One region of the Methyloversatilis discipulorum genome, then DNA from elsewhere that is predicted to be linked to it. Evidence: riboswitches for the same ligand, from Rfam matches in the RefSeq annotation. Region 1 holds a riboswitch; the other holds the start of a gene.
The links. Region 1 has a riboswitch for cobalamin ahead of METFAM1_RS0114855 (TonB-dependent receptor domain-containing protein). Riboswitches for the same ligand answer to the same signal wherever they lie in the genome.
Positions count from the first base shown of each region.

Region 2: linked by a shared signal. The riboswitch ahead of METFAM1_RS0100465 (PEP-CTERM sorting domain-containing protein) and the one ahead of METFAM1_RS0114855 (TonB-dependent receptor domain-containing protein) in region 1 are both predicted to bind cobalamin.

Region 1 is NZ_AZUP01000001.1:3,174,504-3,181,033, forward strand. It holds gene METFAM1_RS0114830 (hypothetical protein) at 1-21, opposite strand, end outside; gene METFAM1_RS0114835 (NnrU family protein) at 165-737, shown strand; gene METFAM1_RS0114840 (PPC domain-containing DNA-binding protein) at 749-1,177, shown strand; gene METFAM1_RS0114845 (ATP-binding domain-containing protein) at 1,542-3,197, shown strand; gene METFAM1_RS0114850 (cobyric acid synthase) at 3,221-4,654, shown strand; cobalamin riboswitch at 4,817-5,045, shown strand; gene METFAM1_RS0114855 (TonB-dependent receptor domain-containing protein) at 5,176-6,530, shown strand, end outside.
Region 2 is NZ_AZUP01000001.1:93,020-99,549, forward strand. It holds gene METFAM1_RS0100460 (phosphoenolpyruvate carboxykinase (GTP)) at 1-1,739, shown strand, start outside; cobalamin riboswitch at 1,839-2,055, shown strand; gene METFAM1_RS0100465 (PEP-CTERM sorting domain-containing protein) at 2,229-3,023, shown strand; gene METFAM1_RS0100470 (DUF4465 domain-containing protein) at 3,085-3,870, shown strand; gene METFAM1_RS0100475 (TonB-dependent receptor) at 3,956-5,956, shown strand; gene dnaJ (molecular chaperone DnaJ) at 6,031-6,530, opposite strand, start outside.

The sequences.
Region 1 (6,530 bases):
CATCAGCATGCGTCCCGTCATGGTGGCTATCTCCGTCTGCATGACACGAGCCCAGTATGGGCAGCAGGTGCGTGTGCGCCTGTCATCCGTCGCGGTGGGCGCGTGTAGGACAAATCCGGCAGGCGCGCTTCAGTTACCCTCGCGTCTGGTCGAGGAGGACGGACATGATCTGGTTGATTGCGGGGTTGTTGCTGGTGATCGGTGTGCACTCATTGCGGCTGGTGGCGCCCGGCCTGCGCGAGCGGGTGATTGCGCGCCATGGCGCGATGCGCTGGCGCCTGCTGCATTCGGGCGCTTCGCTGGTCGGCCTGGTGCTGCTGATCTGGGGCTACGGCGAGGCGCGGGCGGAGCCGGTGTGGCTGTGGATACCGCCGGTGTGGTCGCGCCACGCCGCTGCGCTGCTGATGCTGCCTTCATTCGTGCTGCTGGCGGCTTCGCTGCTGCCGGGCTCGCGCATCGCCGCCCGGCTGCGCCAGCCGCTGGCGGCTTCGGTGAAGATCTGGGCCTTCGCCCATTTGCTGGCCAACGGCACGCTGGCCGACCTGCTCATGTTCGGCAGCTTCCTCGTGTGGGCGGTGCTGTCCTTCACGCTGCTGCGTCGGCGCGAGGCGCATCTGCCGGTGCCGCCCGGTTCGGCCGCCGGTGACCTGAAGGTGGTGCTGGCCGGCATCGCTGGCTGGGCCGCGTTCGCGTTCTGGCTGCACGGCCCGCTGATCGGCGTGCGGCCCTTCGGCTGAGGAGAACGGCAATGATGACCGTACATATCGAGCGCCTGCGTCCGGGTGACGACCTGCGGCGCAGCCTCGAAACCTGGGCGAAGCGGCAGGACCTCGGTGCCGCCTTCGTGCTGTCGGCGGTCGGCAGCCTGTCGCCGGCCATGTTGCGGCTGGCCGGGCGCGACACCCCGACGGTGATCGACGGCGACAGCGAACTGCTGACCTTGTCCGGGACGATCAGTGCGCAGGGCGCGCATCTGCACCTGTCGGTGGCCGACGCCGACGGCCAGGTGACCGGTGGTCATCTGCTTGCCGGCAGCATCGTGCGCACGACGATGGAACTGGTGCTCGGCATCGCCAGCGGCTGGGAGATCCGGCGCGAGGTCGACCCGCTCACCGGCTACGAGGAAATGGTGGCCGAGAACCACGACGAACTGCTCGGTGCGCGCGGCCCGGATTGATATCCACGCAGCGCGCGAAAAACTATTTCGTTACCGCTGCCTAAAAAACAGGCAACACCGTTGACACCGGCCCCGGCCGGGCGATTGCGGCGTCTATACATCTTTCGCTCACACCTTTGTCCACAGATGCTGTGGATGACGCAACGCAGCGAGCCTCGATCCATGTCGTGGTCATCGCTGCGCGATGCCGCCGCAGGAGAATCCCCCGGCTTCGGCCTGCCTGCCCAAAAATGAGGCAACCCTATTGACACCCTCTGCCAGTGCGGCTGTCGTGACGACGCGATGCATCTTGTCCACAGATGTTGTGGATAAGAACAGCGCGCCGGCCGTGTAAGCTCGCGGCTTTCCGATCCAGGATCCTGCAGTGGCGAAAGTCATTCCCGACGGCTGGCGAGAACTCGCGGCGGGCGAGGCCGGTGGCGCGGCCGAACGCGAACTGGCGACACTGGCGCTGCTCGAGCGCGGGCTGCCCGCGGCCTATACCGTCTATCACGGCGTGCACTGGACGCGGCTCGACGAGGGCGGCTTCTCGATCTACGGCGACATCGATTTCGTCGTGGTGAATGCCGCTGGCGAGCTGCTGGCCATCGAGCAGCGCAGCGGCTTTCTTGAAGAAGGCCCGCATGGTCTCAGTTCGCGCCGGCGTGGTCGCGACCGCAATGTCGCGGTCGGCATCGCCCGCTCGCGCACTGCGCTGCAGGCGCGTCTGGCCGCGCGTCTGGGCGGGCCGGCGCCGCGCATCGAATACCTGCTGTACTGCCCCGATTACTTCGTGCGGCAGGCGCATACCGCCGGCATCGAACCGGAACGCATCGTCGACGCCGCGGTGCGCGACCAGCTGATACCGCGCATCCGCGCCATCCTGCCGCCGGGCGAGCACAGCGGGCACGCGCCCGAGGTGCACCGTTTCCTGCGCGACGAAATCAAGCTGGAGCCGGACGTTGCCGCGCGGCTGGGTATCGCGCGCGAGCGCATCACGCGCGTTGCCGGCGGCTTGTCGCAGTGGGCGCGTGCGCTCGATTTCGATCCTTACCGGCTGCGTGTGGTCGGCACCGCAGGCTCCGGCAAGACCCAGCTGGCGCTGGCCGAATACAGCGCGGCCATCGCCGAAGGCCGCCGCCCGCTCTACGTCTGTTTCAACCGCCCGCTGGCCGACCATCTCGCGCACATCGCGCCGGAAGGCGGCCTCGCCTGCACCTTCCACCACCTGTGCGAACGCGTGCTCGCGGCGCACGGCGAGCGGCCGGACTACGCGAAGCCGGATGCCTTCGACGCGCTGATCGCGCGCGCCGGCGAGCTCGACGTACCGGACGACCTGCGCTTCGATTCCATCATCGTCGACGAAGGTCAGGACTTCTCCGCCGACTGGGCGCAGCAGCTGTGGCGTCACGCCGACGACGACGCGCGCCGCATCTGGCTCGAAGACCCGATGCAGAATCTGTATGCGCGCCCGCCTATCGAGCTGCCGGGCTGGGTGACGCTGCGCGCGCACAGCAATTTCCGTAGCCCGCGACCGGTGGTGCGCATGCTGCAGGCGCTGCTGCCGGCCGCCGAGCATATCGAGGCGGCGTCGCCGTTCGAGGCGGACGAGGTCGAGCTGCTCAGCTACGACGCGGCCCATCCGCTGACCACGCGGGTCAAGGAAGCGATCCGGCTGTGCTTCGCCGCCGGCTTCCATGCGCAGGACGTCGCCATCATCAGCTGGCGCGGCCGCGAACAGTCGGAACTGCTGCGTCACGACCGGCTCGGCGCCAACGCGTTGCGCAGCTTCACCGGCCAGTACGATCTGCTCGGCCAGCCGGAGTATTCGGGCGGTGAGGTGCTGATCGAATCGGTGTACCGCTTCAAGGGGCAGTCGGCGCCCGCGGTCATCCTCGCCGAAATTGATTTCGAAACGCTGGACGAGCGCACGCTGCGCAAGCTCTTCGTCGGCGCCACGCGGGCGATGATGAAGCTGGTGCTGGTGGCGAGCGAACGCGCCGCCGCGCAGCTGCGCGACAAGCTGGGTGCGCATCCGTGAGCGCGGCGACACCCCACGCGCTGATGATCCAGGGCACCACGTCGGACGCCGGCAAGAGCACTGTCGCCGCCGGCCTGTGCCGCAGCCTGCACCGGCGCGGTGTGCGGGTGGCGCCGTTCAAGCCGCAGAACATGGCACTGAACAGCGCGGTCACCGCCGACGGCGGCGAGATCGGCCGCGCCCAGGCGCTGCAGGCGCAGGCCTGCGGGCTGGCGCCGCACACCGACATGAACCCGGTGCTGCTGAAGCCCAATTCCGACACCGGCGCCCAGGTCATCGTGCATGGCCGCGCACTGGCCAATATGGAAGCGCGTGCCTACCACGACTACAAGCGCGTCGCGATGGACGCGGTGATGCAGTCCTGGCGGCGGCTCACCGCGCAGTACGACTTCGTCGTGGTCGAGGGCGCCGGCAGTCCGGCGGAAATCAATCTGCGCGATCGCGACATCGCCAACATGGGTTTCGCGCTGCCCAACCGCTGTCCGGTCGTGATCGTCGCCGACATCGACCGCGGCGGCGTGTTCGCCCACCTGGTCGGCACGCTGGATTGCCTGTCCGACGACGAATGCGCGCTGGTGCGCGGCTTTGTCATCAACCGCTTCCGTGGCGACCGCGCGCTGCTGCGCTCCGGTGAGGAGTGGCTGGAGCAGCGCACCGGTCTGCCGGTGTTCGGCGTGCTGCCGATGCTGAAAGGTCTGCACCTCGACGCCGAGGACGCGATACAGACGCAGCAGATTGCTGCGGGTGAGGCCGCAAGCTTGCGCGTGGCCGTGCCGGTATTTCCGCGCATCAGCAATCACACTGACTTCGACGCGCTGCGCGCGCATCCTCAGGTCGACCTGATGTTCGTGCCGCTGGACCGACCGCTGCCCGCCTGCGACCTCGTCATCCTGCCTGGCAGCAAGAGCGTGCAGGGCGACCTCGCCGCATTGCGCGCGCACGGCTGGGATGCGCAGATCGCCCGCCACCTGCGCTACGGCGGCCGGGTGCTCGGCATCTGCGGTGGCATGCAGATGATGGGCCGCACGCTGCACGACCCGCAGGGTCTGGAAGGCGCACCGGGCAGCGTCGCCGGCCTCGGCCTGTTCGACTACGACACCACGCTGGAGGCGGAGAAGCAGCTGCGCGTCGTCGAAGGCCGGTTGCAGCCGGGCGGCGAGCCGGTGCGCGGCTACGAAATCCATATGGGCGTGAGCACAGGCCCGGCGCTGGCGCGGCCGGCGGTCGAACTGGCGCATGGCCCGGACGGTGCCCGCTCGGCCGACGGGCAGCTGATGGCGACCTATCTGCACGGACTGTTCGACGCGCCCAAAGCGTGCGCCGCACTGCTCGCCTGGGCCGGCCTCGACGCGGCCGAGCCGCTCGACCTGCAGGCGCTGCGCGAAACCAGCCTCGACCGGCTGGCCGACTGCATCGAGGCGGAGATCGACGTCGACCGGATGTGCGGTTTCCGCTGAACGCTCCCAAGGTCGGGACACCCCGTCTTCAGCGTTGGCGCGCCTGACTTCTGCGGGAGCGGCCGTGGCCGCGATGCGGCCGAAACCTGCTCTGGATCTCGATACCGCCCGACGGTTTGGGCCTTCCGCCGCCCGGTGGTATCGTGCGCGCCGGTGCCGCTGCTGCGGCACTGCGTTCGAGGTGCCCTGTACCGCGGTTCAGGGTTAAACGGGAAGCAGGTGAGCGAGCCCCGCTCGCAAGGCCTGCGCTGCCCCCGCAACGGTAAGCAGATTCGATGCACGTTCATGCCACTGGGCCCCGCGCCTGGGAAGGCCGTGCATCGCGACACGCGGCACTCCGCCCGTCGTCGCAGCTGCGAGCCCGGATACCGGCCACGAATGCACGAGCGGTCATGCCCGGGGTGCGGCATCGCGACGGATGCGGCCCGCTGCAGGCTGCCTGCGTTGTTGTCCCCTGTGCCATGACTTCATGAGACTGCCGTCGTTCGGGGACGGGCGATGGCTGCAGGGAGCACATAACAATGCACAGCCGTACCACGGTCGCCGCGCTGCTTGCCGGCGCCGGCCTTCTTTCCTCCTCCGTTTCCGCCCAGACGCATGAGCTGGAGCCGGTCGTCGTCACCGCCACCCGCGTCGAACAGCGCGTGTCGGACACCTTGTCCGACGTCAGCATCATCGATCGCGAACAGATCGAGGCGGCGGGCCAGTCCACGCTGACCGAACTGCTGGCGCGCCAGCCGGGCGTGCAGATGAGCGGCAACGGCGGTGCCGGCGCCAGCGTCGATTACTTCATCCGCGGCACCGACTCGCGCCAGACCGTGGTGTTGATCGACGGTGTGCGCGTCGGCTCGGGTTCCAGCGGCACGGCTTCATTGCAGTACCTGCCGCTGTCGCAGATCGAGCGCATCGAAGTGCTGCGCGGTCCGGCCTCTGCCGTGTTCGGCGCCGACGCCATTGGTGGCGTGATCCAGATCTTCACCCGCCGCGGCGACGACGGCCTGCAGGGCGAGGTGTTCGCCGGCGGCGGCAGTTACGGCACGTCCGAAGGCAGCGCCAGCCTGCGCGGCGGCGACGGCCGCTGGCGCTTCGCGCTGGGTGCCGGCGTGACCAGCAGCCGCGGCTTCAGTTCGACCAACCCACGCATCAACGAAGGCGTGTCGGTGGCGCGTCGCGCCTACAACCCGGACCATGACGGTTATCTGAACCAGAACTTCAGCGGCAGCCTGAGCTTCACGCCGCACGCCGGCACCGAGATCGGCGTCAGTGCGCTGGCCAGCAAGGGCTACAACGAATTCGATTCCGGGCTGAGCTTTCCGAACACGCGCAACGATTTCGACAACGACAGCGCGAGCGTCTACCTGACCCACGCGTGGAACGACGCCGTGTCGACCACGTTGCGCAGCGGCCGCTCGGTCGAGGACTTCATCAGCTACGCGCGCACTTCGCCGCTCGGCAACCACTTCCGCACCGAGCAGTACAGCCACGCGCTCGAAGCACGCGTGAAGCTGCCTCTGGGCACGCTGTTCGGCAGTGTCGAGCGGCTGGAGCAGGACGTGCTGTCGACCACGCCGACCGCGGTGAACATCGACACCGAACGCAAGATCGATTCGCTGCAGCTCGGCTGGTCCGGCGCCATCGACCGCCACAGCCTGCAGCTGAACACCCGCCACGACCGCTACAGCACCAGCTCGCAGCACAAGACCACCGGCAACGTCGCCTACGGTTACCGGCTGACCGATGAATGGCGGCTGCACGGCGGCTACGGCACCGCCTTCCGCCTGCCCACCTTCAACCAGCTGTTCTTCCCCGGCTTCGGCAATCCGGATCTGGCGCCGGAGTCGTCGCGCAACAAGGAAGCCGGCGTGGTGTGGCAGCG
Region 2 (6,530 bases), 3.1 Mb from region 1:
GGTGTGATGGTTCGCAGGAGGAGTACGACCGCCTGTGTGCCGACATGGTCGCCGCCGGCACCATGCGCCGCCTGAACCCCGAGAAGCGCCCGAATTCCTATCTCGCCTGGTCCGACCCGTCCGACGTGGCGCGCGTCGAGGATCGCACCTTCATCTGTTCCGAACGCCAGGAAGACGCCGGCCCGACCAACAACTGGATGGCTCCGGCCGAGATGCGCCGGACGCTGAACGGCCTGTTCGACGGCTGCATGCGCGGCCGCACGATGTATGTCGTGCCGTTCTCGATGGGGCCGCTCGGCTCGCACATTTCGCAGATCGGCATCGAGCTGTCCGATTCGCCCTATGTCGCCGTCAACATGCGCATCATGACCCGCATGGGCAAGGCCGTGTATGACGTGCTGGGCGAGGACGGCGAGTACGTGCCCTGCGTGCACACCGTCGGCAAGCCGCTGGCCGCCGGCGAGCAGGACGTGCCGTGGCCGTGCAACGCCACCAAGTACATCGTCCATTACCCGGAAACCCGCGAAATCTGGAGTTTCGGTTCGGGCTACGGCGGCAATGCGCTGCTCGGCAAGAAGTGCTTCGCGCTGCGCATCGCCTCGACCATGGGTCGCGACGAGGGCTGGCTGGCCGAGCACATGCTCATCCTCGGCGTGCAGAACCCGCAGGGCCAGAAGCACTATGTCGCAGCCGCCTTCCCGTCGGCCTGCGGCAAGACCAATTTCGCGATGCTCATTCCGCCCAAGGGTTTCGAGGGCTGGAAGGTGACCACCATCGGCGACGACATCGCCTGGATCAAGCCGGGCAAGGACGGTCGCCTGTACGCGATCAACCCGGAAGCCGGCTATTTCGGCGTCGCCCCGGGCACCAATGACAGCACCAACGCCAATTGCATGGCCTCGCTGCGTTCCGACACCATTTTCACCAATGTCGCGCTGACCGACGATGGCGACGTCTGGTGGGAAGGCATGACCAAGACCCCGCCGGCGCACCTGACCGACTGGCAGGGCAAGGACTGGACGCCGGAAATCGCCAAGCAGACCGGCGCCAAGGCCGCTCACCCGAACGCCCGCTTCACCGTGGCGGCCACCCAGAACCCGGTGATCGACCCGGCCTGGGACGATCCGGCCGGTGTGCCGATCTCGGCCTTCATCTTCGGCGGTCGTCGTTCGACTACGGTGCCGCTGGTGACCGAGGCGCGCAACTGGATCGAAGGCGTCTACATGGCAGCCACCATGGGTTCGGAAACCACCGCTGCGGCCGCCGGCCAGCAGGGCGTGGTGCGCCGCGACCCGTTCGCCATGCTGCCCTTCTGCGGCTACAACATGAGCGACTACTTCGCGCACTGGCTCAAGCTCGGTCAGAACCTGTCCGCACAGGGCCAGGTACTGCCGCGCATCTTCTGCGTGAACTGGTTCCGCACCGACGAGAACGGCAAGTTCGTGTGGCCGGGCTTCGGCGAGAACATGCGCGTGCTGAAGTGGATGCTGGACCGCGTGGCCGGCGGTGCCGAAGGCGCCGAGCACTTGTTCGGCACCAGCCCGCGCTACGAAGACCTGAGCTGGGCCGGTACGGAGTTCAGCCGCGAACTGTTCGAACGCATCACCTCGATCGATGTCGCGGCCTGGCAGCAGGAAATCGCGCTGCATGAAGAACTGTTCGACCGTCTGCGGCAGGGGCTTCCGGACGCACTGTCCGCCGTCAAGGCACAGATTGCACGACAACTGGCAGCCGCCTGACAGGCCGTTCTCTTGCTCGAAACGGAAAAGGCCCGCGCTGTGCGCGGGCCTTTTTCATTTGTCTGTCCGTCGGGCTTGACCAAGTTGCAGCGGATCGCCTACCCTCGAAAAAGTTCAGGTGCCCCGCGCGTCCTTCTTCGCGCAGGGTGAAACGGGAAGTCGGTGCGCAGACCACGAACGGTCTGTCATTCCGACGCTGCCCCCGCAACGGTAGGCGAGTCGTAGCGCCCCACACAGCCACTGTGCCCATGCACGGGAAGGCGGAGCGCATATTTCCCTCGCAAGCCCGGAGACCGGCCTGGACGGGAGCATTCCGCTCCTTCAAGACCGATGGTTACGGTGGGTGACCGCGGGACGCATGCGTTCGTCCGCCTGCATCCGGTTCATGCCGGACGCATCGACTTCACCTGTGTTCTCCGCGCTGCCTGTCCGCATTCCATCGGATTTTCCATCTGCCGGCGGGGGTTGCTGGCGATTGCGGAGATTCGCATGCGTAACGTATTGACTTCACTTCTCGGACTGGCGCTTGCCAGCGCCGCCCAGGCCGGGCCTTTCGCACCGGCTGCCGGGCAAGCCGGCTCTACCGCCATTCACAAGGACGACGCGTCCATCGTGCAGTGGGCCACTGGCTGGCAGGACTACCGTCCGAACGAGGCTGCCGGTGCCGTCGCCACGACCTGGCGTACGCCCGAAAAAGCGCTGGGCGAGGCGGTCGGCGATTCCTACGACATCGTGTCGCTGGGCAACGGTGGCACCATCACGCTGACTTTCGACGGCTACATTGTCGACGGCGAAGGCGCGGATTTCGCGGTGTTCGAGAACAGTTTCAGCGCCACTTTCCTGGAACTGGCCTTCGTCGAAGTGTCGTCGAATGGCACGGATTTCTTCCGTTTCCCGGTCTATTCGTTCACGCCATCCGCCGTGAATGCTTTCGGTTCGGTCGATCCGACCAATATCGACGGTTTCGCCGGCAAGTATCAGCAGGGCTGGGGCACGCCCTTCGATCTGGCGCTGCTGGCAGGTACCGACGGACTGGACATCGATCGCGTCACGCATGTGCGACTGGTCGATGTGGTGGGCAACGGGACCGAGTTCGACGATTTCCCGCTCGCCTACGGCGGTCCGAACCGGATTTACGACCCCTACAACACGACCGGCAGCCAGGGTTTCGACCTCGATGCGATCGGTGTCATGAACTTCGCCGCTGCGGTGCCCGAGCCGTCGCAGATCGCACTGTTCGCCGCAGGCCTGGGCCTGATCGCACTGCGTCGCCGCCGCGCCTGAGCCGAACGCTTACCTTCAACCATGGGCTGCGCGCGGCGCGGCTACCGACAGGACATTGCTTATGAAGACCTCTTCACTCCGTACCCTGCTTGCCGTCGCTCTGGCGACGCTGGCCGGACAGGTCGCCGCGGCGACCGTCACTTTCGAAGATCTGGCACTGACACCCGAAAGCCACTTCTTTCCTGAAACGACCACGACCTTCGGCAGCGGCGGGGCGACCTTCAACCACGACTACACCGAGTGGTTTCCCGGCTGCTGCCATTCCGGTTGGGTGTATTCGAACCGGACCGACACCACCACGGCCGGTCACCTGAATCAGCACAGCGCATTCACCGGTATGGGTGCGAATGGTTCGTCCAACTACGCCATCGCCTACTTCGGCGCACCGGTTGTCGAGTTCGGTACCGCTGTGCAGGTGGGCAGCGCATCGTTCACCAACACGACCTATGCGGCGCTGTCCATGCTGAATGGCGACAGCTTTGCCAAGAAGTTCGGCGGAGCGAGCGGCAACGATGCGGACTGGTTCAAGCTCACCGTGATCGGTTGGGACAATTCGGCGCAGACCGGCGCGGTCGACATCTATCTCGCCGACTTCCGCTTCGAAGACAACAGTCAGGACTACATCCTGGATAGCTGGACGCAGTTCGACCTGAGCGCACTGGGTACGGTTACCCGCCTTGAATTCGCCATCGATTCAAGCGATTCCGGTGCCTGGGGCATCAATACGCCGGCCTATTTCGCGATGGACAACCTGAACGTGACCGCCGTCCCGGAACCGGGTCAAGCCGCCATGCTGCTGGCCGGTCTGGCGCTGCTGGGCGCCGCTGCGCGCCGTCGCCTCGGCTGACGTGTCGCACGCTGTCCGCGCGCGCCGCCTCGCCCGGCGAGGTGGCGCGTATTTTTTTGCGGTGCTGGCGCTGCCCGTGGCGAGCATGGCTCGTGCGCAGGCCGACGACCGGGCCTACGAACTGTCGCCGGTCGAGGTGCGTGCGCGCTTCACGGGCAACCTGCCGACCGACGGCCACAGCACTTCGGTCATCGAGGCCGAAGATATCGAGCGCTCGGCTGCCACGTCCTTGCCCGAACTGATCGCGCGCGAAGCCAACGTCAATCTGCAGAGCTTGTCCGGCACCGAAAAATGGACTTCGCTGGATATCCGCGGCATGGGTGAGACGGCATCGAGCAATGTGGTCGTCCTGGTCGACGGCGTCAGGCTGAATGAACTGGACCTGTCCGGCTCTGACCTGTCGGGCCTGAACCTGTCGCGCATCGAACGCATCCGCATCGTGCGCGGTGGCGGAGCGGTCCGCGTCGGCGACGGCGCGGTCGGCGGCGTTATCGACATCGTCACGCGTGCACCGGCGCCCGGTACCGTGTCCGGATCCTTGCGCGCCGAGGCGGGAGCCTATGGCACGCGCAAGTACACCGGTTCGGTCGCCGCTGGCGCTGGCCCGTTAAGCCTTCAGCTCACCGCAGGACGGTCGGACACCGATGGTTTCCGCCGCAACGGCTATCTGTATTCGCGCGACGGCTCGGCCGAATTGCGCTTTTCGCCGGATGCCCGCTTCAGTGCCTGGGTGCGCGTCGTTCGCCATGTCGACGAATACGGCCTGCCCGGGGGGTTGCCCGCTTCCGTGCTGTCGCAGGGCGAGGCGGCGCGCCGCGCCGCAGCCAGCCTGCTGAACGGCGGCACGACCGACGATTCGCGCTATATGGCGGGGGCCGACATCGATGCCGGTCCCTTTGGCGTGACGCGGGTGCAGGCCAGCAGCCGGCTGCGCGAAAACCCCTTCATCATCGGCTGCGTTTCGGCCGGTTGCGATGAGGCACCGATCCGCTCTTCGCGGCATGCGCTGCAGATCGATCATGAGATCGATCTGCCGTCGGCACTCGGTGCGCGACCGCATCAGCTCGGCTTCGGCCTGAATAGCTGGAACGGCGACTACCAGCGCCATACCGGATCACCCACGGCCATCGGTACCACCCGGCACTCCGGCGACATTCACAGCCATGGCGGCTATGCGGATGCCAGGCTGGCGCTGGGCGAGCGCTGGACACTCAATCTGGGGGCACGTATCGACCGCTTCCGGTCGGATCGCGATACCGAGGTGCTCAGCCTGCCGACCGTCGTCATCCCGGTACCGCCCTTTGTCGCGCCATGTACCACCTGTGCGCCGTTCTGGGCGGCGAGTGCCGCGCCGTCGCGGGGCACATGGCGCAATCACGCGCGTGAAATCGGCCTGTCCTGGGACGCAACGCCAACGCTGTCTATCCATGCCAGCGCAAGCAGCCATTTCCGCAGTCCCAATATTGACGAACTGGCGCAGGCGTCGGCCGACATCCGGCCTCAGAGCGGCCGCACGGAAGAAGCGGGCATGCGCTACCGGCCGGTTGCCGGCGCCGAACTGGCGCTGTCGGTCTTCCGGATAAGGATCGACGACGAAATCTTCTTCGGCAGGGACGCCTTCGGCGTCAGCAACAACACCAATTTTCCGTTGCCGACCGAACGCCGTGGCTTCGAGTTCCAGTCGCGCTGGCCGCTGACGTCGGTGCTGCGCGCCGCTTTCAATTTCGGCTATGTGCAGCCGAAAGCGGACGATTTCGATGGCGACCTGCCCGGTGTGCCGCGGCGCAACGCCAGCCTGCGACTGGACTGGCAGGTGCTCGAACGGGTCGATGCCACGCTGGCGGCGCGCTATGTGTCGAGCGTGCGCGACAACAACGCCTTCGACGATCCGAATCCGCGCCCGCGACTTGCCGCCTACACGGTGGTCGACGCCGGCATGCGCTGGCGGCCGCATGGCGAGGCATTGTCGATGAGCCTGTCGGTGAACAATCTGTTCGACCGGGCTTACGCGACGCGGCAGTACAGCGGGGACGTGTACCCGATGCCGGGACGGCATGTCATGGTGGCCGCCAGCATGACTTTCTGACTACGGTCGCCAGCGCCGAGAACGACAAAGCCCGCACAAGCGGGCTTTGTCGTGTCCGGCGTGCTCAAGGCCGATCAACCGGCGAAGAAGTCCTTCATCTTGTCCATCCAGGACTTCGCGCGCGGGCTGTGGCTCGCTTCGTCGCTGCGGTTGATGTCGTCGAACTCCTTCAGCAGTTCCCGCTGACGCGCGGTCAGGTTCACCGGCGTCTCGACCACGACGTGGCACATCAGGTCGCCGGGATAGCTGCTGCGCACGCCCTTGATGCCCTTGCCGCGCAGGCGGAATACCTTGCCGGACTGGGTTTCGGCCGGGATCTTGATCTTGGCCGCGCCATCCAGCGTCGGAATCTCGATCTCGCCACCCAGGGCTGCGGTGGCGAAGCCGATCGGCATTTCGCAGTGCAGGTCGTCGCCTTCGCGCTGGAACACGGTGTGCGGCTTGATGTGGATCTGCACGTACAGGTCGCCGGCCGGACCGCCGCCCTGGCCGCGTTCGCCTTCACCGGCCAGACGGATGCGGTCGCCCTCGTCGATGCCGGCCGGAATCTTCACCTGCAGCGTCTTGCTGCCCT